One region of the Allohahella marinimesophila genome, then DNA from elsewhere that is predicted to be linked to it. Evidence: predicted binding sites of a transcription regulator. Region 1 holds the regulator's gene; each other region holds the start of a gene.

What was found. Region 1 encodes sigma-54, which starts transcription at its own class of promoters, with help from an activator protein. Its sites were predicted from a motif close to TGGCACNNNNNTTGCTNT; they were not measured.
Region 2: the regulator sigma-54 is predicted to act here: its motif matches at 5,187-5,204, upstream of glnA (glutamate--ammonia ligase).
Region 3: the regulator sigma-54 is predicted to act here: its motif matches at 5,002-5,019, upstream of cynS (cyanase).

The regions. Positions count from the first base shown of each region.
Region 1 covers NZ_BAABBO010000016.1:55,290-63,082, forward strand. Annotated here, with positions in the region: gene mgtE (magnesium transporter) at 1-155, opposite strand, end outside; gene ABD735_RS16360 (HPr family phosphocarrier protein) at 217-486, opposite strand; gene rapZ (RNase adapter RapZ) at 574-1,434, opposite strand; gene ptsN (PTS IIA-like nitrogen regulatory protein PtsN) at 1,444-1,917, opposite strand; gene hpf (ribosome hibernation-promoting factor, HPF/YfiA family) at 1,950-2,258, opposite strand; gene ABD735_RS16380 (RNA polymerase factor sigma-54) at 2,298-3,830, opposite strand; gene lptB (LPS export ABC transporter ATP-binding protein) at 3,925-4,650, opposite strand; gene lptA (lipopolysaccharide transport periplasmic protein LptA) at 4,665-5,246, opposite strand; gene lptC (LPS export ABC transporter periplasmic protein LptC) at 5,239-5,844, opposite strand; gene ABD735_RS16400 (KdsC family phosphatase) at 5,875-6,396, opposite strand; gene ABD735_RS16405 (KpsF/GutQ family sugar-phosphate isomerase) at 6,428-7,441, opposite strand; gene ABD735_RS16410 (ATP-binding cassette domain-containing protein) at 7,626-7,793, shown strand, end outside.
Region 2 covers NZ_BAABBO010000011.1:131,835-139,627, forward strand. Annotated here, with positions in the region: gene ntrC (nitrogen regulation protein NR(I)) at 11-1,459, opposite strand; gene glnL (nitrogen regulation protein NR(II)) at 1,456-2,613, opposite strand; gene ABD735_RS12830 (DUF4124 domain-containing protein) at 2,845-3,456, opposite strand; gene glnA (glutamate--ammonia ligase) at 3,587-4,993, opposite strand; gene typA (translational GTPase TypA) at 5,562-7,373, shown strand.
Region 3 covers NZ_BAABBO010000011.1:278,635-286,427, forward strand. Annotated here, with positions in the region: gene proW (glycine betaine/L-proline ABC transporter permease ProW) at 1-388, shown strand, start outside; gene proX (glycine betaine/L-proline ABC transporter substrate-binding protein ProX) at 423-1,412, shown strand; gene msrA (peptide-methionine (S)-S-oxide reductase MsrA) at 1,470-2,651, opposite strand; gene ABD735_RS13480 (YaiI/YqxD family protein) at 2,865-3,320, shown strand; gene ybaK (Cys-tRNA(Pro) deacylase) at 3,317-3,787, shown strand; gene ABD735_RS13490 (zinc-dependent alcohol dehydrogenase family protein) at 3,796-4,797, opposite strand; gene cynS (cyanase) at 5,049-5,489, shown strand; gene ABD735_RS13500 (GFA family protein) at 5,607-6,074, shown strand; gene ABD735_RS13505 (SDR family oxidoreductase) at 6,110-6,799, shown strand; gene ABD735_RS13510 (ATP-dependent DNA helicase) at 6,804-7,793, opposite strand, start outside.

The sequences.
Region 1 (7,793 bases):
AGGTGGGCAATGTCGCCCGGGGCAAGACCATTGTTGAGCGTGTAGGTCGCCTGATGCAGGGAGCCACTGTCCAGCCCTTCAACGATCGAGCGGAATCTCGCCTTGGTCACACTGCGCGACGAATGATCTTCGTACTGTTCGCTTGCGTTCTGCACGTTCGCCTTGCACCGGTTGAATCATGAAGCTGACTGGCCAGAACCTAAACCGATCGCAAAGCTATTCGCCCTCTCCAAAGTAATCTTCGATGAGGGCTACTATTTCAGCCATGGCCTCAGTTTCATCTTCGCCTTCTATACAGAGCTCGAGCGTCGTACCTTTGCTGGCGGCGAGCATCATGACAGCCATTATGCTTTTGCCATCAACCCACTGTTCGCCTTTTCCGACTCGCACCGAGCTGGTATGGCGATTCGCAGTGGCGACGAATTTTGCTGCCGCACGTGCATGTAAGCCAAGTTTATTGATTATGGTAACAGTTCTGGTCAGCATCTGTGCTCACAAGAGTAGTTAAGCTGCTAGCTTATGCAATTGGGGATTTACGCAAATTGTACAAAGGAGGACTGTACCCGGCCTTGGTTACCCAGCCAGTTCCTTGTGCCGTATCTGCACGTTGTCGTAGAAATCTCTGAACTCACGGCCAAGTTGCTCGCACAGGTAGACAGATCGGTGCTGCCCACCGGTACAGCCGATGCTGATGGTCAGATAGGTTCGATTGCTTTTCTTGAATTCCGGCAACCAGCGCTGCAGAAAACGGGATATGTCCTCCTTCATCTGCTGCACTTCAGGTGCATTGTCCAGAAATTCGATGACCGGATCCTCAGTGCCCCGAAACCGCCGCAGTGCCGGATCCCAATACGGGTTCGGCAAGCAGCGAACATCGAAGACGTAGTCACTGTCTGATGGCACGCCATGCTTGTAGCCAAAGCTCTGGAACAGCAGGGCAAGCTCCTGCGTGCTATGGCCGCTGACTCGGAGTTTGACCTGATCCCTGAGCTGGTAGATAGACAGGTTGCTGGTATTGATATACAGGCTAGCCATGGTACTGATCGGATCGAGCAGCTGGGTTTCGTGGCTGATAGCCTCCTTGAGCGAAATCGTTCTGGTGCTGAGCGGATGCTTCCGGCGGGTGGCGTTAAAGCGCTGCAGGAGCGTTTCGTCATCAGCATCCAGAAAGATGACTTCGCATTCGACCTGTTTTGACTTCAGGTCAGCAAACATCTCGGGAAAACTGGCAAAATCCTTATTCAGGTTCCGGGCATCGATACTGACGGCGATATTCTGCGCCGGCTTGTTTTCTTCGCTCAGTGCCTCCTCCACGAGAGGCTTGAGAAGCCCCACCGGCAAATTATCGATGCAGTAAAAACTCAGGTCTTCCAGTACGTGCAAGGCTGTACTCTTGCCCGAGCCGGAGCGCCCGCTAACGATAATCAGTTTCAAGGAGTCACCTCAGTCTTGCGAATCGGCTTGCGTGCCCTCTCGAGTAATGAGCTCGAAAAGCTGTGTACTGTTATCGGCGGCTCGGACTTCTTCACAGAAAGCCTCGTCGTTGAACTTCTGCGCAAGTTGACCGAGAAGATCCAGATGCTCTGAAGTGGCTTCCTGAGGGACCACCAGCACGAACAGCAGGTCGACGGGTTCATTATCTATCGCATCGAATTCTACCGGTGTGCCGAGCGTGATGAATGCGCCGATGACGCGGTCACAGTTCTCGAGCCGACAGTGTGGAATCGCAATACCCTTGCCAATGCCTGTACTGCCCAGGCGTTCCCTATTGTTGAGATTGGCCAACAGGGCAGTTTCGTTCAGAAACGAGTAATGCCCTGCAACCAGGTGAGCAATGTATTCGAGGACTTTTTTCTTGCTGGAGGCACTCACCCGATGCTGGGTGAGTGCCGGAGCCAGGATTTCCGAAAGTTTCATAATATACGTGGGTCTTTGTGGCTGGCCGACCGCTATCTGGCGTTAACGCCGTGATTCCGCTCCACCTGTTTTTCCTTCTGCTTGAGGACCTGTCTGTCGAGCTTGTCTGCCAACTGGTCGATAGCAGAATACATATCAAGGTCCTCAGCGTTCGCATGGACGTCGCTACCGCTCATGTGCAGCGTAGCCTCCGCCATCTGGCGCTGTTTTTCAACTGCGAGTGTCACCTGTACATTACTAATCGAGTCGACGTGGCGCTGAAGCTTATCGAATTTGGCTTCAACATGGCTTTTGAGCGCATCGGTCAAATCGATATTTTGTCCGGTAATGTTCAACTGCATACACTGTGCCTCTATAGGTAGGTCAGAATTCGCAAACGCTCAGATGAGCCGTTTGCGTTCATTTGAGGGAGGAATAGACATGGCCTCCCGGTACTTCGCAATTGTTCTGCGTGCAACATTGATGCCCTGATCTGCAAGAATAGACGCAATCTTGCTATCGCTCAGCGGCTTCTTCAGTGATTCGGCAGCCACCAACTTCTTGATGATGGCTCTGATGGCCGTCGACGAACACTCGCCACCACTTTCGGTGCCGACGTGACTCGAGAAAAAGTACTTTAATTCAAAAACACCCCGAGGCGTGTGCATGTATTTCTGCGTGGTGACGCGGGAAATGGTCGACTCATGCATCTCGACCGCTTCAGCGATATCGTGCAGCACCAGTGGCTTCATCGCTTCCTCACCATAGTCGAGAAAGCCCTGCTGATGCTCTACGATCCGGGTCGCGACCTTCAGCAGCGTCTCGTTCCGGCTCTGCAGGCTCTTCAGAAACCACTTGGCTTCCTGAAGTTGATCCTTGAGGTAGGTATTGTCGGCGCTGGAATCAGCGCGCTTTACCATGCCGGCATAGGTCGAGTTTACCCGAATTCGCGGAGCAATTTCGGGATTGAGTTCCACAGTCCAGCGATCTTTCAGTTTCTTGACGATCACATCTGGCACCACATACTCAGTGTCGGTGGTCTGCACACCTTCGCCAGGCCGCGGGTTGAGCGACTGGATAAGGCGCATGACATCCTTGAGGTCACTCTCCTTGATACGACTGCGACGCATCAGCTGGGCATAATCACGCGAACCCAGCAGGTTGATGTAATGACTGATCACCAGCTTGGCCTGATTCAACCAGGGCGTCGATGGCGGCAACTGCAGAAGCTGGATCAGCAGGCACTCCTGCAGATCCCTCGCAGCGACACCGGGCGGATCGAACTGCTGTATGCGTTTGAGCACTGCCTGGACTTCGTCGAGCTCGATAACTTCACTGTCGTCCAGTTCGAGCTCTTCCCGATCAGCCATGCGCTGCTGCATGTCGACCAGGCCTTCGTGGATTTCGGCTAGCGTCTGGGTCAGGTAGCCGTCATCGTTGACCGCGTCGACGATCGAGTGCGCAATCAGACGATCAGTATCGCTCATGGGGCAGAGGTTGAGCTGCCAGAGCAGGTGGTCCTGCAGACTTTCGGTGCGCGAGTTACGGCTCTCGAAATCATAATCGTCGTCGCCACCCGATCCTGAACCAGAGCTGCTGCTCGTGCCGCTCTGGTAAACGTCTTCCCAAGCGGTATCGACCGGCAAGTCATCGGGAATGGTGTCCAGCGAATCCTGCCGCTCGGTTGCTTCCCTGGTTTCGCTGGCGTCGCTACGAATTTCGGAGTCGCGTTCAGCGCTTTTATCCGATTCAAGCCGTTCCGGGCCACGATCGTGATCGTCTTCCTCCAGTTCCAGCATTGGGTTGGAGTCCAGCGCTTGCTGAATCTCCTGTTGAAGGTCAAGTGTGGACAGCTGCAGGAGTTTGATGGCCTGTTGCAACTGAGGGGTCATCGTCAGATGCTGACCCATCTTGAGCTGGAGGGAGGTCTTCATCACCATTAGATCAGGTGCCTTCTGACAACTTGGCCGCTAACGACTGTCGTTATGAATTCCGGCCGTGGGCTGGATGTCTGCAGAGTACTTATTCTCATAATTTGAATCGGTCCCCCAAATAGACGTCTCTCACTGTCTGGTTCGCCAGAATACTGTCGGGCGTGCCACTGGCGATGATGTAGCCGTCACTGACGATATAGGCTCTCTCACAGATATCCAGTGTCTCCCGAACGTTATGATCGGTGATGAGTACGCCGATACTACGTTTCTGAAGATGCTGTACGATCTGCTTGATATCATTGACTGAAATCGGATCGACCCCGGCAAACGGCTCATCGAGCAGAATGAAATCCGGTTCGGTGGCCAGGGCCCTGGCAATCTCGACCCTGCGGCGCTCACCACCTGACAGGCTCATCCCGAGACTGTCACGAATATGGGTAATATGGAACTCCCTGAGTAGCTCCTCACATTTTGCGCGTTGCTGCTTTGCATCCAGATCGCCCCGCGTCTGCAGTATCGCGAGGATATTATGTTCTACGCTCAGCTTGCGAAATACTGACGCCTCCTGGGGCAGGTATCCGATGCCCCGTCTGGCGCGACCATGCATCGACAGACTGGTAATGTCCTGGTTGTCGATGCTGACAATGCCGCTATCGCTCGCTACCAGCCCGACGACCATGTAAAAGCAGGTGGTTTTTCCTGCGCCATTCGGGCCCAGTAATCCGACGATCTCGCCCGAAAAGACCTCGAGTGATACATCTTTTACCACCGGGCGCTTCTTGTAAGCCTTGGACAGGTTGTCTGCTGCGAGTCTCTTCATATGCCGCCGCTCGCCTAATTCTGACCGGCGGATTCTGGCGTCTCACCTTCGTCATCAGGCGTCTCGGGAAAATAAACCATCTCGACCCGCTGCTTCTTGTCCTTGTCATCAGAGGACCTGGCATTCACCACCTGACTGACCGTATCGTACAGAATCTCTTCCCCCTGAAAAATGCTCGAATCCTGTTCTAGCCTGGCACTACCGCGAAGCGCCACCTGATTCTGGTCACGGCGGTAATCGATTCGCTTGGCGTAGGCATTGGTTTCTGTATCTTCCTCAGCATTGTATTGCTTCAGGTGGGCAGGGGTGCCTACGGCGTCCAGTCTGCTGATACCCCGGCCGCCAGTCGTATAGACCGTGATGCGGCTGGCTTCGATGAGCGACCGGCCCTGGCTGATCACAACGTCGCCATTGTAAGTCGCCACGCCTTTGAGCTCATCAAGCTCGGCGGAGTCGGCCTGTATTCTGATGGGCTCTCGGCTCTGCAGTGTCATGTCGAAGGCTGCGGCGCTGCCGCTTACCATAATGAAAGCCAGGGTCAGGCCAAAGCGAAGCCTGACTTTTGCAGCCGAGGACGGGCGCATGAGTTCACTCATATGCCGGTCTTGCCTGATAGATCGCGCGTACATCCTGCTTCAATTCTACTGCCCTTTGCTGCATATCAAGTTCCATGCCAGTGCCTTGAATCCTATCAGAACCGGAGATCACCTCAACAGCATTATTTGTTTCCACATGCTCGTCGCCCATGGTGTACACCAGGCCGGACGTGAGTACACGGATAGGCTGGTTCTCTAGCGTGCTGCCGAGAATTTCCACGTTCTGGTCCAGTGTCAGTACTGAATAGCGGGCATCATAGGTGCCCTTGTCGGCGCTCATGTGCCAGAAATTCCGCTCGCCAGCCTCTTCGTGGATGTCGAGCCGGGGCAGTGATAAAACGCCGATATCAGTATCGACAAACTGCTCGGCTCTGACGCTTTCGAGCCTGCTTTCGAGCATGCCGGCGAGGTTATAGGTTCTATAGCTCGCCTGTAGTATGAAAGCGTCCGGCTCTGCGTCATCAGCCAGACGAACGACTTCGACGTCTTCATCATTGAAGGCCTGATACCAGAAGGCCGCGGTGAGCACGATGAGCACCACTGCCAATACCAGCCGTTTTGACCGCACCGCGTTTCCGGCCATCTCCTGTAAGGTCATTCGAAGGCCCTCCGGCATTCAATGCTGCGTTTATGGCAGCAGATAGCTTTGTTGCACCGAGTCGAGAAGGCCCATACGTTCGAGGATAAGGTCGCAGACTTCACGTACGGCGCCGTTGCCGCCATGAGCCGTCGTGACATAGTCGGCATGTTCTCGCACGAATGCATGGGCGTTGGCCACTGCTACGCCAAAGCCACAGGCCTGAATGGCGCTGAGGTCGGGCAGGTCATCTCCTACGTAGGCCACTTCCGCAATATCGATCTGCTGTTCTGCACAGATTTCCATCAGCGCCTGATACTTGTCGACCCGACCCTGCAGCAGCAGCTCAATATCGAGATCCTTCGCACGACGCTCTGTCGCGGCAGCCCTTCGGCCAGTCACGATGGCTACGGCGATGCCTGCACGCTGCAAGTGGCGAATACCCTGGCCGTCAAGCGTACAGAAGCGTTTGAGTTCGTCGCCCGTGGATGTAAACAGCAATTTGCCATCCGTCAGTACGCCGTCAACATCGAGGGCGAGCAGGCGGATTGGTCTTGACTCTTGTTTCGTCATGTTTTCTTTTACCGGAAGGCTGACTGTCAATCTAGACGACACCTGCCCGAAGCAGGTCGTGCATGTTCAGGGCGCCGATAAGCGTGCGATCTTCGGCAACGACGGGCAGGGCATTGATCTTTTTCTCATCCATGACGGCAAGCGCCTTGGCTGCCAGCATATCGGCAGAAATCGTGGTGCATTTCACTGTCATGATATCCGCGAGGTGAGCCTGGTGTATATCGACCCGATTCTCCAGCGCGCGGCGAAGATCACCGTCCGTAAAGATGCCGAGCAGTTTGAAGTCGGCATCCACGATGCAGGCCATGCCGAGGCCTTGTCGGGTCATCTCCAGCAGGCAGTCGGACATGCTGGCCGATTCAGTCACAGCGGGAATGCGGGTGCCGTCGTGCATGATGTCGGCCACCTTGAGCAACAGCCGGCGTCCAAGCGCGCCGCCAGGATGTGAAAAGGCGAAGTCTTCCTCACTGAAACCCTTTGCATCAAGCAGGGCAACGGCGAGCGCGTCACCCAGGACGAGCGTGACGGTAGTGCTGGAAGTTGGGGCGAGCCCGAGCGGACAGGCTTCCTTGCTGACGCTGGTGTCGAGATTCACGTCGGCGAGTGCGGCCATCTGTGAGCGCGCGTTGCCTGTCAGCGTTATCAGGGGGATGCTCATGCGCTTGATCAGCGGCAGTATGCTGATGATCTCCGCAGTATTCCCTGAGTTTGAAATCGCAATGACCACATCGTCTTTGGTGATCATGCCGAGATCGCCATGACTTGCCTCGCCGGGATGGACGAAAAAGCTTGGCGTGCCGGTGGACGCCAGGGTGGCTGCGATCTTGTTGCCGATATGGCCGGATTTGCCCATACCGGTCACGACGACCCGGCCGCGACATTCGAGCATGAGCTCACAGGCTCTGGTAAAGCTTTCGCGCTGCTGTTTCTGATGAAGAATCAGCTCGGCAATGGCGTCGCGCTCGGTTTCCATGGTGCGGATGCCAGCGGCGAGGAAATCAAAGCTCGCAGCAATCGACTCTTGTGTCGGGGTCGTATGTGCCATAGAGTTTCCAACGATAGTGATTGGCGACAGCTGGCAGGGTTGCCGCTGCAGAAATTGTAAAAGATGTCCTGGGCCGTATCGGCTTTCGCGTTAGTGTATCAGAATCAGGAAATATATCTTCCCGCCTCGAATTCAATCAGGAGTGAGCGTTCTGTCACAAGAGCATCTCGTCAGTATCGAGAACATGAGCTTTCGCCGTGGCGATCGGCTGATCTTCGACAACATCAGTCTGCATGCGCCGCGTGGCAAGATTACCGGCATCATGGGCCCCAGTGGCACCGGCAAGACCACGCTGCTCAAGCTGATCGGTGGCCAGATCAAACCTGAAAGTGGCCGGGTCGTGTTTGATGAC
Region 2 (7,793 bases), on a different contig from region 1:
CTGGGAGGGTTTAGTCATCCCAGTTCTCGCTGCCGCCGCTGTCATCCACCGAAGCCATATCCAGCTCCTTCATCTTCCTGGTCAGGGTATTGCGACCCCAGCCGAGAAGAATGGCTGCATCTTTCTTGCGACCACCAGACTGCCGCAGCGCCGATTCGATCATGACCCGTTCGAATATCGGCATCGCCACATCGAGCAGGCCTTCCTTTCGCGTGAGCAGCTGTTTCTCGGACCACAGGCGAAGCGATTCCGGCCAGTCGATGGTCGTTGTCTTGTTCGGCGTCTCATTCTGTAGCTCCGGCGGAAGATCCCCGAGATGGATGGTCCGGCCAGAGGCCATGACGGTCAGCCAGCGACAGGTATTCTGTAGCTGACGCACATTCCCCGGCCAGGGCAACTGACAGAGCAGAGCCTCGGTTTCCGGCGCAAGCAGCTTGTTCTCGGTGCCCAGTTCAGCGGCTGCCTGCTCGAGAAAGTGAGCAGCGAGTCGGGGGATATCTTCCCGCCGCTCACGCAGCGCTGGCAAATGAATTCGGATAACGTTCAGGCGGTGAAAGAGATCCTCCCTGAAGGCACCGGATTCCACCAGCTTTTCAAGATTCTGATGGGTTGCTGCAACGATCCTGACATCCGCCTTGACTGGCGTAGTGGCGCCTATTCGGTAGAATTCGCCATCGGCCAGCACCCTCAGCAAACGCGTCTGTGTATCGGCCGGCATATCACCTATTTCGTCGAGAAAGAGGGTTCCACCACTGGCCTGTTCGAAGCGACCAATCCGCTGACCACCGGCGCCGGTAAAAGCGCCTTTTTCATGGCCGAACAGTTCCGACTCGATGAGGTCCTTCGGAATGGCAGCCATGTTGAGCGCAATGAAGGCATGACCCGCGCGCGGGCTATGTTCGTGCAGGGCCTTCGCGACGAGTTCCTTGCCGGTGCCCGATTCGCCGTTGATCAAAACGGTGATATTGCTGTGCGACAGTCGTCCAATTGCCCGGAAAACTTCCTGCATGGCCGGCGCCTCACCAATGATTGGCGGGCTCTTCTGCTTCTGCTGCTCACTGGGTTGACCAATTTTATTCTGGTTGCCGGTCGCATGCGCCAGCGCCCGTTTGATGATGACAATGGCCTCGTCGAGGTCGAAAGGCTTCGGCAGATAATCGAAGGCACCTTTCTGATAACTGCTCACTGCGCTGTCCAGGTCAGAATGCGCGGTCATGATGATGACCGGTATGCCTGGATGTTGTTCCTGCAGCCGCTGCAGCAGCTCCAGCCCATCAATACCCGGCATTCGCACATCGCTGATGATAGCCAGTGGCTGTTCCCGCTGCAGCCGCGAAAGAATGGAGTCTCCCGACTCAAACGATTCAAAGGCGATGCCTTCCTGCTCCATCGCTTTTTCAAGGACCCAGCGGATAGAGCGGTCGTCATCGATAATCCAGACGGGCGACGGCTCGGTCATAGTGCATTCTCCAGAGGTAGGTAGACGATAAATGAGGTGCGTCCGGGTTCACTTTCACACTCGACGATGCCGGAGTGCTGGCCGATGATGCCCTGGGTGATGGACAGGCCGAGGCCGGTGCCGCTGGCACTGCCGCTGACCATTGGATAAAAGATATTCTTCAGCAGTTCAGGTGGTACGCCGGCTCCGTTGTCGATCACTTCGGCCTTGAGTACCAGCCGATGAAGTTTTCCTGAGAGCGTGAACTGGCGCACCGCTCGGGTTTTGAATCGAATCGCGGGCCGGAAGCCAGGCGCTGTCCCTGGCTGAGTCAATGCCTGAACCGCGTTTCTGGCGATGTTGAGGAAACCCTGTATCAGCTGCTCCTTGTCGCCGGTGAACTCCGGTATGCTTGGATCGTAGTCTCTGCGAATGCTGATATCCGATCCGCATTCCACTTCGATGAGGCTGATGATGCGCTCGAGCACTTCGTGGATATTCACCTCGCTGAGGTGAAGCGCTTTGTTCGGTCCCAGCATGCGGTCTACAAGATTTTTCAGGCGATCGGCTTCGGAAATAATGATGTTGGTATACTCAGACCATCCACCACCGGATGTTGGAACCGACAGCCTTGTGGTTTGCTGGGTGTCCTGACTGGAATCGAGCGCCTTGCCAAGCAACTGCGCGGCACCACGGATGCCACCGAGAGGATTCTTGATTTCGTGAGCCAGGTTGCGGATGAGTACACGGGCAGCCTGATGCTCTGATTGCAGCTCCTCTTCCAGCGAAATCCGCCTGACATGGTCCTTGGCCTGCATCTCGAGCAAGCGAAAGGCTTCGCCTGCGGGCCCGCCAACTTCGGCTGGTGCACTGGATATCGTGTAATCGACGATGATGCTGTTGCCACTGAGTAGAACGAAGCGAACAGTGCTTTGTCCAAAACTTTGCTCGGTCGACAATCCGTTCTCAAGTGCGCTCAAGCCACCCGGCTCGGATTGAATGCAGTCGGTATAATGCGAGCCGAGCATACGGCTCGCGCTACTATCGAGCAGAATTTCCGCAGCGGAATTGACGAAGACGACCTTGCCTCGATGATCGAGCAGAAGTACAGCGGTAGCCAGGTTTTCCAGAAGCCTGGCCAATACGGAGTCGGTCAGCGCGGTTTTTGGGTGCATACGGTGTCACGGATTCTCTGGCAGCTAAGATAGTGCCATGAAGCAATAAACGGTCCATGTTCATGTATTGCCTCAACGCTTGCACCAGATATGGTCGTCAAAAGGCCTCAGAGCTACTGTGGTGCGGATTCGGGGTGCTCAGTCCACAATAGTGCAGGCTCACCTTTACAGCGCTCGCCTGCTGTAGAGGCGCTCAGGGTGCACTGCTTTGGTGCGTTCGGCCGCAGTCGCTCAAGGTGGTGTCAGTACTGAGGGCCGATGCAGGGTAAAGGTTACCGGTTCTGCGCTCTGAATAACGCTGTCACCTTCCACCACATCGACGCTGATGGTGTGGGTGCCTCGGTCCACAGTATTCATCTGAATGGCGGGTCCCTTTGTCAGGGGCAGGGCCTCGCCATCGAGTTTCACAAGCAGAAAATGCTCGCTCTGAAGGTCGGGCGTGATGTCCATGATCACATTGAAGTCGCCGCTGCCAGAGTTGAACGCGCTCTCGTCTTCCGGATAGGCGATGCGCAGGGTTTCGTAGGCTGGACCTTCTTCGCCGGACTCAACTGCCTCCTGCCTTTCGCCAATGATGGCGGTGACCTCTTCAGGCTTCGGGAGTGTAATCGTGGCTGTTTCCTTGAGCTCGACACGCTCGGCGCCCTTACGGGGCTGATCGGTAAACTCGACATTACCTTCGGAGTCGGTGAATCGATACACTTCCGCCTGGGCGCTGCCAATCACGAGTGGCGCCACAAGGGCGCCCATGAACAGGACCAGGTGGCCTATACGACCAATCGACGCTCTCGTGCCTGCTACCCGCCCACAGCAGCTATTCCGGACGCTTGTCTGTTTCTGCATTCTCATACCCGTCTCTGAGCCTCTGAATGTGCAGCTTCCAGTATAGTGCAAGCAGGTCTGAAAACCTGCAGCCATGTTGCAGAAACGAAAAAGGCCCGCTAATGCGGGCCTTCTGATGTGCTCCAGGCGTTTAGAGCGAGTAGTACATCTGGAACTCGACCGGGTGAGTCGTCATGTTCAGACGCTCGACTTCAGCGCGCTTCAGCGCGATGTAGCCATCCAGCATGTCCTGTGAGAACACGTCGCCCTTCAGGAGGAATTCCTTGTCAGCGATCAGCGCATCCAGTGCCTGCTCGAGCGAGCTGCACACTGTTGGGATTTCGGCAGCTTCTTCTGGCGGCAGGTCGTACAGATCCTTGTCGGCAGGGTCGCCTGGGTGGATCTTGTTCTGAATGCCGTCGAGACCAGCCATCATCATGGCCGCAAAACCAAGGTAAGGGTTCTGCATTGGATCAGGGAAACGCGCTTCCATACGACGTGCCTTGGCGCTGTTGACCCATGGAATCCGGATGGACGCCGAGCGGTTACGGGCAGAGTACGCGAGCATGACTGGTGCTTCGAAACCTGGCACCAGACGCTTGTAGCTGTTGGTTGACGGGTTGGTGAAGGCGTTCAGTGCGCGAGCGTGCTTGATGATACCGCCGATGTAGAACAGCGCTGTTTCTGACAGGCCTGCGTAGGCGTCGCCAGCGAAGATGTTCTTGCCGTCTTTGGACAGTGACATGTGAACGTGCATGCCTGAACCGTTGTCGCCAACGATTGGCTTGGGCATGAAGGTCGCAGTCTTGCCGTAGGCGTGAGCAACGTTCAGAACGCAATACTTGAGAATCTGTACTTCGTCAGCCTTGCGGGTCAGTGTGTTGGCGCCAACACCGATCTCGCACTGGCCAGCCGTACCGACTTCGTGGTGGTGTACTTCAATCTTGAGGCCCATGCTTTCCATGGCCGCGCACATGGCGCCACGCAGGTCATGCAGTGAGTCGACTGGTGGCACAGGGAAATAACCACCCTTCACGCCAGGACGGTGACCGACGTTGTTACGGTCGAAATCGTCGTTGGACACCCAGGCAGCTTCTTCAGAATGGATTTCATATGAAGCGCTCTGCATGTCTGCACGATACTTGACGCTGTCGAACACGAAAAACTCAGGCTCTGGACCGAACAGTGCGGAGTCAGCGATACCGGTAGACTTCAGGTACTCCTCGGCGCGCTTGGCAATGGAGCGTGGGTCCCGGTTGTAGCCCTGCATGGTAGAAGGCTCAACGATGGAGCAGGTCACGTTTACTGTGGCGTCTTCGGTGAACGGATCGAGTACGCAGGTGTCGTCATCCGGCATCAGGATCATGTCTGATTCGTTGATGCCTTTCCAGCCAGCTATTGAAGAGCCGTCGAACATCTTGCCGTCCTGGAAGGTCTCCTCGCTGATCTCGCTCACAGGCATGGTAACGTGCTGTTCCTTGCCCTTGGTGTCCGTAAAGCGAAGATCGACCCATTTCGCTTCGTGCTCTTTTATAAGTCCCAGAGTTTTCTCTGACATTCCTTACACTCCGTTTACGTAATTTGTTACAGAAATGGTCCGCTCCACTAGACGGTGAAGTCGCAGCGAGCATAGCACGAGGTTCCGGTTGCTGAAACTGTATCCTGGCAGTCAGGCTACTGCTGAAAGCAGGAGTGCCGTCATGATGTTCATCAGCTTGCGCCCCGTCAGGCTAACCTTCAGGCAATAGGGGTAAGCAATTTCGTTGCCACCTTTATGGTCGAGAGGCAGCCGATGCACCTGGATGAGGCTCGGAAGCCCGCAGGTCAAGCCATTACGGCAGTGACCATCTGCACCAAAGCACTCGCCGTATAAACTGCAAGCGCCCAATTTCGGTGCGAATCGCTCCTTATTGGTGCGAAGACATGTGTCATTGCACCAAAAGTGTGCGATAACGAGCTGGCGTCACTGTCCCTGATCAGGATCAGAAGGGAATGGGTGTGAATATCCGCAATGATTCTATACTCTTCTACGACTCTGCTATCAAGCATTCAAGCAATGGTTTATAATGCCGCGCAATTTTTGCCCGCACAGTTCTTCCATTTCGCCACTATTCGGTACTCGCAACGTGATAGAAAAAGTACGCAACATAGCCATCATTGCCCACGTCGACCACGGTAAGACCACGCTGGTGGACAAGCTGCTGCGTCAGAGCGGTACCCTTGGTCGCAAGGATCAGGACTCAGAGCGGGTCATGGATTCGAACGACCAGGAGAAAGAGCGGGGCATTACCATCCTTGCCAAGAACACCGCGATTACCTGGCATGACTATCAGATCAATATCGTGGATACACCGGGCCACGCTGACTTCGGCGGTGAAGTCGAGCGCGTCCTGTCGATGGTCGATTCGGTGCTCCTGCTCGTGGATGCGCAAGATGGTCCGATGCCGCAGACTCGCTTCGTTACTCAGAAGGCCTTCGCCAATGGCCTGAGCCCGATCGTCGTCATCAACAAGATCGATCGTCCGGGTGCTCGGCCTGACTGGGTGCTCGGTGAGGTCATGGACCTGTTCGACCGGCTCGGCGCGACCGAAGAGCAGCTCGACTTCCCGGTTATCTATGCTTCGGCACTCAACGGCATCGCGGGTCTCGAGCCCGACGCAATGGAAGATGACATGACTTCGCTGTTCCAGATGATCGTGGACAAGGTGCCGCCACCTGATGTCGATCCTGAGGGGCCGTTTCAGATGCAGGTCATGGCCATGGACTACAACAGCTATGTCGGCATTATCGGTGTCGGTCGTATCAGTCGCGGCAAGGTCAAGACCAACACGCCTGTCGTGGTGGTCGATCGGGACGGCAACAAGCGCAATGGCCGCATTCTCAAGATCATGGGCTATCACGGCCTTGAGCGGGTCGAAGTAGATAGTGCGATGGCCGGCGACATCGTCTGTGTGACCGGACTAGACGAACTCAATATTTCCGACACACTGTGTTCGCCAGACAAGCCTGAAGCACTGCCGCCGCTGACCGTGGATGAACCCACTGTGAGCATGATGTTCCAGGTCAACGACTCACCATTCGCTGGCAAGGAAGGCAAGTATGTGACCAGCCGCAACATCAAGGAGCGTCTGGACAAGGAGCTGCTGCATAACGTTGCCCTGCGTGTCGAGCCTGGCCCAACCCCGGACCAGTTTCTGGTCTCAGGCCGAGGTGAGCTGCACCTGTCGGTACTGATCGAGAACATGCGACGTGAAGGTTTCGAAATTGCGGTCGCCAAGCCGAAGGTCATCCTGCGTGAACAGGACGGCGTTATGGTCGAGCCTTTCGAGCAGGTCGTAATTGATATCGAAGATCAGCACCAGGGTGCGATCATGGAAGAAATGGGTGAGCGTCGCGCCGAGCTCACCAATATGATTCCTGATGGCAAGGGTCGAAGCCGGCTTGAGTTCACTGCGCCTTCGCGGGGCCTCATCGGATTCCGCTCGGCCTTCCTCACCATGACCTCTGGTTCGGGCATTCTGACGCATATCTTCGATCATTATGGTCCGCTGAAGGAAGGTATCAGTGCCACTCGTCAGAATGGTGTGATGATAGCTAATCTCACGGGTAAGGCGCTCGGTTACTCTCTGTGGAACCTGCAGGAGCGCGGACGTCTGTTCATCGATCCCAACGTTGAAGTCTATGAAGGCATGGTTATCGGCCTGCACAGCCGGGATAACGACCTAACGGTCAACTGTACCAAGGGCAAGCAGCTCACTAACGTCCGTGCGTCCGGAACTGACGAGAACATCGTGCTCACGCCGCCAATCCGGATGTCTCTGGAGCAGGCGCTTGAGTTCATAGAAGATGATGAGCTTGTCGAAATCACGCCGGCGAGTATCCGGGTCCGTAAACGTCACCTCAAGGAAAGTGATCGCAAGCGAGCCAGCCGCAGCTAACGTTGCAGATCTACCTTACGAAGGCGCCCTCAGTGGCGCCTTTTTTGTTGTTATTCCCCTCTCGTAATTCCCCACAAAGTCAAATCCTCGCCCTCCATTTATTAACGAAGTCTCATTAACTCTCGGTAATTGCTTACTATGACTGCCACGGGGTGAATGTCATGGTTCGGGCATCTGGAGCGGCACGAGGCCAGCTGAGTAAGTTCAACTAGGTAGAAGTGCTAATGCCCCAGGCCCGGTTTGTAACATTAGCGTCACAATTGCTACGTACAATTCCGGATCTATACAGTGTATCCGGCTAACAGTCTGAATTAAAAAGGAATTTATACTTGGCTCTCTCGGCTTGAACGTCGTTCACCGGGGTCTGAGTCGCCACAGAAGGCGCCAACATTGCAAAGACCTGAATGCTGTATTACTAAT
Region 3 (7,793 bases), on a different contig from region 1:
GCCAGCCGATCTCATCGAAGCCTCACGATCTTTCGGCGCGAGTTCGTCTCAGCTGCTGTTCAAGGTGCAGCTGCCACTGGCTACGCCGACGATCATGGCGGGCGTGAATCAGACCCTTATGCTGGCACTGTCCATGGTGGTCATTGCGTCCATGATAGCGGTGCCCGGATTGGGCCTGATGGTTCTGCGAGGTATTGGACGACTGGATATCGGGCTGGCGACAGTCGGCGGTATCGGTATCGTCATACTGGCCATCATTCTCGATCGCATGACACAGGCGCTCGGTAGAGACTCACGGGAAAGAGGAACGCGCCACTGGTATGAGTCCGGTCCCGTCGGACTGCTGTATGCCATGGTGCCTCGAAACAGGGAAGCTTCAGACAGATAGGCTCGACCCCATTTCAAACTACAGGATAACTGTTATGAACCTGAAAACGACAATTGCCGGCATCGTGCTGGCTGGCGGCGTGGCATTCTCCGCGCAGGCCGAGGAGATGCCAGGAAAGGGTGTTTCCGTACAGGCGATTCAAAGCCCCATTGCCGAAGAAACCTTTCAGACCATGCTGCTGAATCAGGCGCTCAAGGATCTCGGTTACGAGGTCAAGCCAATTCAGGAAGTCGATTACAGCGCCGGGTATACCTCTGTAGCCAATGGTGATGCCACCTATATGGCCGTTAACTGGTACCCCTTGCATGAGACCATGTACAAGAACGCGGGTGGCGACGACAAGTTCTATCGCAAAGGCAAGTACATCGATGGTGCCGCTCAGGGCTATCTGATCGACAAGAAGACGGCCGAGAAGCATGGCATCACCAATATTGGTCAGTTCACCGATCCAAAGATCGCCAAGATCTTCGATACCGACGGTGACGGAAAGGCGGATCTGACCGGTTGTCAGGCTGGCTGGGGCTGTGAAGGTGTGATCGAACATCAGCTTGACGCCTTCAAGCTGCGTGATTCGGTAGAGCACAGGCAGGGCGCGTATGCGGCCATCATTTCCGACACCATACAGCGTTACAAGGATGGTGATCCGATCTTCTACTACACCTGGACGCCATACTGGGTCTCGGGCATTCTCGTGCCAGGCAAGGACGTCGTGTGGCTGGAAGTGCCCTTCTCATCGAATCCAAATGATGCCGACACTGAAATGCCGAGCGGCAAGAACTATGGTTTTGAAATCAACAGCGAGCGAGTCGTTGCCAACAAGCAGTGGGCGAAAGACAATCCAGCTGCCGCCAAGCTGTTCGAAATTGCCAAGCTGTCGGTCAACGACGTCAGTGCGCAAAACATGAAAGTTCGTGATGGCGAAGATTCGCAGGAACAGATCATGAGCCACACCAAGGCCTGGATCAAAGCGAACAAGGACACTTATGACGGCTGGCTGAAGGAAGCCAGAGACGCCGCTGAGTAAACAATGAAAAAGCCCCGGCAGTGCAACACTGTCGGGGCTCAATCAGTCTTCGAGGCTTCAGCTTTTCGGGGGCTTTACCTGATCGACATACTCACCATAGCCGGCAGCCGCCATATCCTCTTTGGGAATGAAGCGCATGGCTGCAGAATTCATGCAATAGCGCAGTCCGGTCGAGTCTTTGGGGCCGTCAGAAAATACGTGGCCGAGGTGTGAGTCGGCAATCGCGCTACGGATTTCGGTCCGCTTTCCAAACAGGGAAAAATCACTGTCTTCCACGACTGCATCTGGCTTGATTGGCTTCGTAAAGCTGGGCCAGCCCGTCCCGGAGTCATACTTGTCATTGGACAGATACAGCGGCTCCCCTGAAACGATATCGACGTAGATGCCCGCGCGTTTTTCGTCATTGTATGGGTTGTCGAAAGGTCTTTCGGTGGCATCTTCCTGTGTCACCGAGTACTGCAGTGGCGTCAGCCTGGCTTTAAGTTCCGCCTTGTCCGGCTTCACGAAGCTTTGCAGGTCGGGCTGTTCAGTCTGGCCGTTTGACTGGGTCATCTTCTTGTCCTCATTCTGGTCCGGGCGATACTCGGCGTAGTCCAGTTCGCGATCTTCACCCCAGATCTTGTCGATGAACTGATAGCGCCCTGAGTTGAAGGTATAGAACTTATACCGCACGGGATTCGTCTTGTAGTAGTCCTGGTGGTAGTCCTCGGCCACATAGAAATGTTCGAATGGCACGATCTCTATGGCGACAGGATCTTCATAACGCCCCGATTCGTTCAGAGCCTTTTTCGCGGTTTCGGCAGCTTCACGCTGCGCATCGTCAGCATAGAATATGGCGGGTCGATATTGTTTGCCGCGATCGACAAACTGACCTTCCGTATCGGTTGGATCCATCATCCGCCACAGAGCCTGCAACAAGCCATCATAAGTGATCTGCTGAGGGTCGTAATAGACCTGTACGGCTTCAGTGTGTCCGGTTTGTCCCGACGCCACTTGCTGGTAGGTGGGATTGGTCTCTTCTCCACCGCTATAGCCCGAGACGACCTCGACTACGCCAGGCACTTCTTCGAAGCCTGCTTCGACACACCAGAAGCAACCGCCTGCGAAGGTAGCCACTGACAGACCAGGGTCCTTTGGTGCATATTGATTATCGCTTGCGTCGCTATCCATGGCGTTCAGCTTCACGCCGACAAAAGCCAGAACCAATAGAACTGCTGCGAATACGCTAAATCGCTTCATAACTCTGTCCTCTCGAGCCAGTGAGGGCATACTCACGATGGCTGATATTTCTGCCAACCTTCATGATAAAGGCAGAGGGGCGTGAAATGATGTGGATGACTGCCTTTTAATGCGGAAGTGGCTGTCTTTTAATATTCAGGATAATGATGGACAGCAGTATCAGCTGCCTTATCTAGATACGTCGTACATGAAGAAACGAGTTGGAGCACACACATGAATATCTGGGTCGACGGCGATGCCTGCCCCGTCGTGATCAAGGAAATACTCTTTCGTGCGGCGGAACGCACAAGCACTGTCGTGACTTTTGTGGCGAATCAGACCCTGAACCTGCCGAAGTCGAAATATCTCAGAATGCTGCAGGTGAGTGCCGGCTTCGACGTGGCCGATAACGAGATCGTCCGGCGGGTAGAGCCCGGCGATCTGGTGGTGACCAGTGACATTCCACTGACCGCAGAGATCGTGGAAAAGGGCGCTATCGGCCTGAATCCTCGCGGTGAACGCTACACGGCAGAGAACATCAAGGCGACGCTGAACATGCGTGACTTCATGGATACCATGCGCAGTAGCGGGGTCGATACTGGCAGCACTGCCGCCTTCAGTCAGGCTGATCGCCAGCGCTTCGCCAACAGCCTGGATTCATGGCTCGCGAAACGTGAGGGCGTCAGATGACACCAGCCATTCTCCTTGCCCGAAAGGCGAAGATTCCTCATACGATCCACGAATATCAACATGATGCGGAGGCCGAGTCGTACGGCGGCGAAGCGGCTGAAAAATTGGGGCAGTCGCCTGAGCGTGTCTTCAAGACCCTGGTCGTGCAACTCGACGCTGCTCTGGCCGTAGCCATCCTGCCGGTCAACAGAATGCTCAGTCTCAAGCAGATGGCGAAAGCGGCGGGTTCCAAAAAAGCCGCCATGGCGGACAAGGTGCTCGCGCAGCGCAGCACCGGCTATGTGCTTGGAGGCGTGAGCCCCCTGGGGCAGAAAAAACGATTATTGACAGTCCTCGACGATAGTTCGAAACAGTTTTCCACCATATTCGTCAGCGCGGGCAGGCGAGGACTCGAAATCGAGTTGGCGGCCGCTGATCTTCAGGCGCTGACGCAGGCGAGGCTGGCCTCGATCAGCGCTGAGGATTAGTGTCCTGCTCAGTCATGTTCCAGCACGATCTTGCCAATATAATCGCCACTGACAAAGAGCGAGTGCGCCTCATTCGCCTGGTCAAAGCTGAAGCGCTTGCTGTGAACCAGGGGTTTGACCTTGCCGGCATCTACCAGGGCGCTGAGTTCTCTCAGTATATCACCGTGGTGGGCACGGCCCTCGCCAGTCAGCAGCGGCAGCGCCATGAACACAAGGTGCAGGCTCAGTGCCTTTGAGTGCATTGGCGACAGGTCGTGCGTATTTCGGCCAATGGTCCCAGCCAATCGACCCTTGATGGCAGCCGCTTCAAACGAACGGTCCAGATTGTCTCCGCCGATCGTGTCGAACACGACAGAAAATCCGCGCCCCTCTGTCAGCCGCTGCACGTAAGCCTCTACTTGCTCCAGGGTATAGTCGATTACTTCGTCGGCACCAAGGCGCTTGGCAATGTCAGCCTTCTCCTTGCTGGACACCGTAGTAGCGACCCGACAGCCGCGGCTGGCCGCCAGCTGTACACCAAGATGGCCGACGCCGCCGGTGCCCCCATGTACGAGCACGGTATCGTCTGCGGTTACGGCAGCCTGATCGATCAGCGCTTCCCAGGCAGTTATGGCGACGAGCGGTAGCGCGGCGGCTTCGCCGAAGTCGAGCGACTTTGGCTTTAGGGCGATCAGATCGGCGTCTGCCAGCATGACATCAGCCAGTGCACCGTCGAGACTGCCAGCAGACCCCTTGAGGCCGCCGGCGCAGCCATACACTTCGTCGCCAGGCTTGAAGTTGCCTACGCCATCACCGACTGCGGTGACAATGCCGCTGACATCAATATGGAGAATGCCTGGCAGATCCGGGCCAACCGGCACCGCACCAGTAAGAATCTTGTGATCAATCGGATTCAGGCTCGTGGCCTTCACTTCGATGAGGACATGCCCGGGAGTCAGCTCAGGCTTGTCTACCTCGGTCCGTCTGAAACGTGCCTGATCGGAATATTCGTCCACCACCCATGCCTTCATGATCCTTGCTCCTTCATTGTTGTCCGGAATGATGGGTACGCGGTACGAGGGCGCCTGGGTTGAGATCGGAATATGATCGAAAAGGGGGCGTTCGCCTGGATGCCTCTGCACCTGTCTGGTGCGTGTTAACCGGCTTGCATCGAGGTCGATAGGTGTAGAAATAAGTACTACTTATAAAACAACGCTTTAAGAGATTCGCGTGTTTGGCACACTTATCGCAAAACCCAGGGCAACTTCAACGGAGCATGCACATGAAAAAAGTCGAACTGACGGAAGCCATCATCAACGCCAAGAAAGAAAAGGGCCTGAGCTGGGAAGCCATCGCAGACGCTGCGGGCAAGTCAGTGGTCTGGACCACTTCAGCCTGCCTGGGCATGAACAGTTTCCCTGAAGATACCGCTCATGCAGTGCTGGAGTTCCTGGACCTGCCAGCTGATCTGGTCGCAGACATGACAGCCTGTCCTCACAAGGCCTGGGAAAAGGCCGTACCGCAGGACCCACTCGTGTACCGCATCTACGAAATCGTCGGTGTGTACGGCGATACGCTCAAGGAAATCATCCACGAAAAGTTCGGCGATGGCATCATGAGCGCCATCGACTTTCATATGGATGTGCAGAAGGAAGAAAATCCGAAGGGTGATCGTGTCGTGATCACGATGAACGGCAAGTTCCTGAAATACTCGGTCTGGTAGACCCGGACATAGCTCTGGGCTTGGCACGATCGTCATTTTCATTCGCATCCAAATGCCCCGGCGGCCATCTTCGCGCGTACCTTATGTCGGTACCATGCGAAGCCCCCGGGAGCCTCAATGCCAATACAGCCTGTTCAGCCAACAGCAAAGCCACTGACGGGCGGCTGCCTCTGCGGTGGCATCCGCTATGAAGTCGATGTAATCAATGGCCGTATCGGCCATTGTCACTGTACGATGTGTCGCCGCTTCCACGGCGCGGCCTACGCCACCTTCGGCGAAGCCAGCGCCAATTCGTTCAGGTGGACCGCTGGTGAGTCTCTCCTGCAGGCTTTCAAGGCGGAAAACGGGACTGTAAGGCAATTCTGCCGCCAGTGCGGCTCCAGTCTGACGTTCACCTCCGCCAGTAATCCCGCTGGGATTGTGGAATTTGCAGCGGCCACACTGGACAACGAGAGCCTCGGCAGCCGTTGCGATGAACTTGTACCGGACGCGCATATCTTCGTAGCTGATAAGGCGCCCTGGGTGAACATCGATGATGGCCTGCCGCAGTACCGGGCTGGGCGACCCTCCGAGCGGCTTCGCTGAACACCACCACCGTCCATTTCACCTTGGAGAATTCAATGAGCGACAAAGTCATTCTCATCACCGGCGCATCCTCTGGCATAGGTGCAGCCACTGCACGCGCCGCCGCAAAGGCAGGGTACCGCGTGGCACTCGCGGCGCGCTCTGAAGACAAACTGAAATCCCTTCAGCATGAGCTCGGCGGTGAAAAACGTGCCATTGCGCTGACCTGCGATGTGCAGGATATGAACGCGCAACAGCAGATGATTGCGCAGACACTCGAGCACTTTGGACAGCTGGATGTTGTGTTTGCTAACGCTGGAAGGGGTGGCTCTTCAGGCGGATTCAGTGAAGCGGATCACGACAGCTGGCGGGATATGATTCTGACGAATGTCTACGGCGTAGGCTTGACCGTGCAGGCGGCGCTGCCGGCATTGAAGAAGTCGAAGGGGCATATGGTGCTGACGGGATCCGTCGCAGGACGTCTCACCATACCTGGGTCCATGTATAGCGCCACCAAATGGGCGGTGTCTGCCATAGGCTATGGTCTCAAGGAAGAGGTTCGCGGCACCGGCGTCAGGGTGACGCTCATCGAGCCCGGTATGGTCGACACAGCCTTTTTCGACGAAAAGCCCGATAATGCGCTGGCACCGGAAGATATCGCCGAAGCCGTCATGTATGCGATTTCTCAGCCGGCTCACGTCGACGTAAACGAAATCATGGTGCGGCCGACACCAAAAATCGAATAGGCAGCTAGTGCAGCTGCACGTTCGAGTCGCCCTCCAGCCAGGCGCGAGTCTGATCTGGGTCATTATCCTGCTCAGGCTCGACACTGATGCCGGCAGCCTTGTAGAACTGCAACACTTTCTGATCGACCCGAACATCGGACATGGCAATTGGCCTGACCAGTCTGATGCCATCGAGTGTCCGGCATCTTGAGAGCGCGACATAAGTCTGGCCTTCACAGAAAGCGCCACTGCCCAGATCAACCGTCACCTCATCCAGCGACATCCCCTGAGACTTGTGAATGGTAATCGCCCAGCCAAGATTTAGCGGGAACTGCCTGAAACTGCCGATGATTGTTCGTTCGATACGCATCGTTTCGTAATCATAGGTGTAACGATAACGATTCCAGCTCTCGCGACTGACGAGAACGACATTGTCGGTTCTGTCCTTTTTCACCCGAATCGAGTCGGCTTCAAACCCGACGACTTCGCCGGTATCACCGTTGATGTATTCAGGCAATTTGTTTTTCAGGAAGATGACCTTGGCACCAACCTTGAGTTCGAGCACGGGCGGAACGGCGAGGTTCCATTTATCTAGTGGAATATGGCCCGTCACACTGGCTTCGAAGCGCTGCGGCTCATTCTCGAGGGCGTTGAGCTGGCGCAGGTTGATCGCTGTAGCCACCGCATTGGTAGGCACCAGTGTCAAAGCCGATGATGCAGACGGCTTGTCCTCTTCCTGAAGTTTGTCTCGGTAGCAGTGGCGATTCAGCAGGGCGACCGAGTCTCGGTGCTCATGATTGAGCCGGATATGATCGAGTGCCTGAATGAAACGCAGATCACTCTGCCGACGAACGCGCTTGAGGACGACTGGCAACAGGCCAGCCTGCAGCGCTTCGGCGGAGAAGAAATACTGTGTGCGATAGCGGTGGGAAAAATAGACGGCCTCTTCTCTGGTCGATACCACCGGCGGCAGTTGCAGCAGATCACCGACGAAGAGCACACTGACGCCACCGAA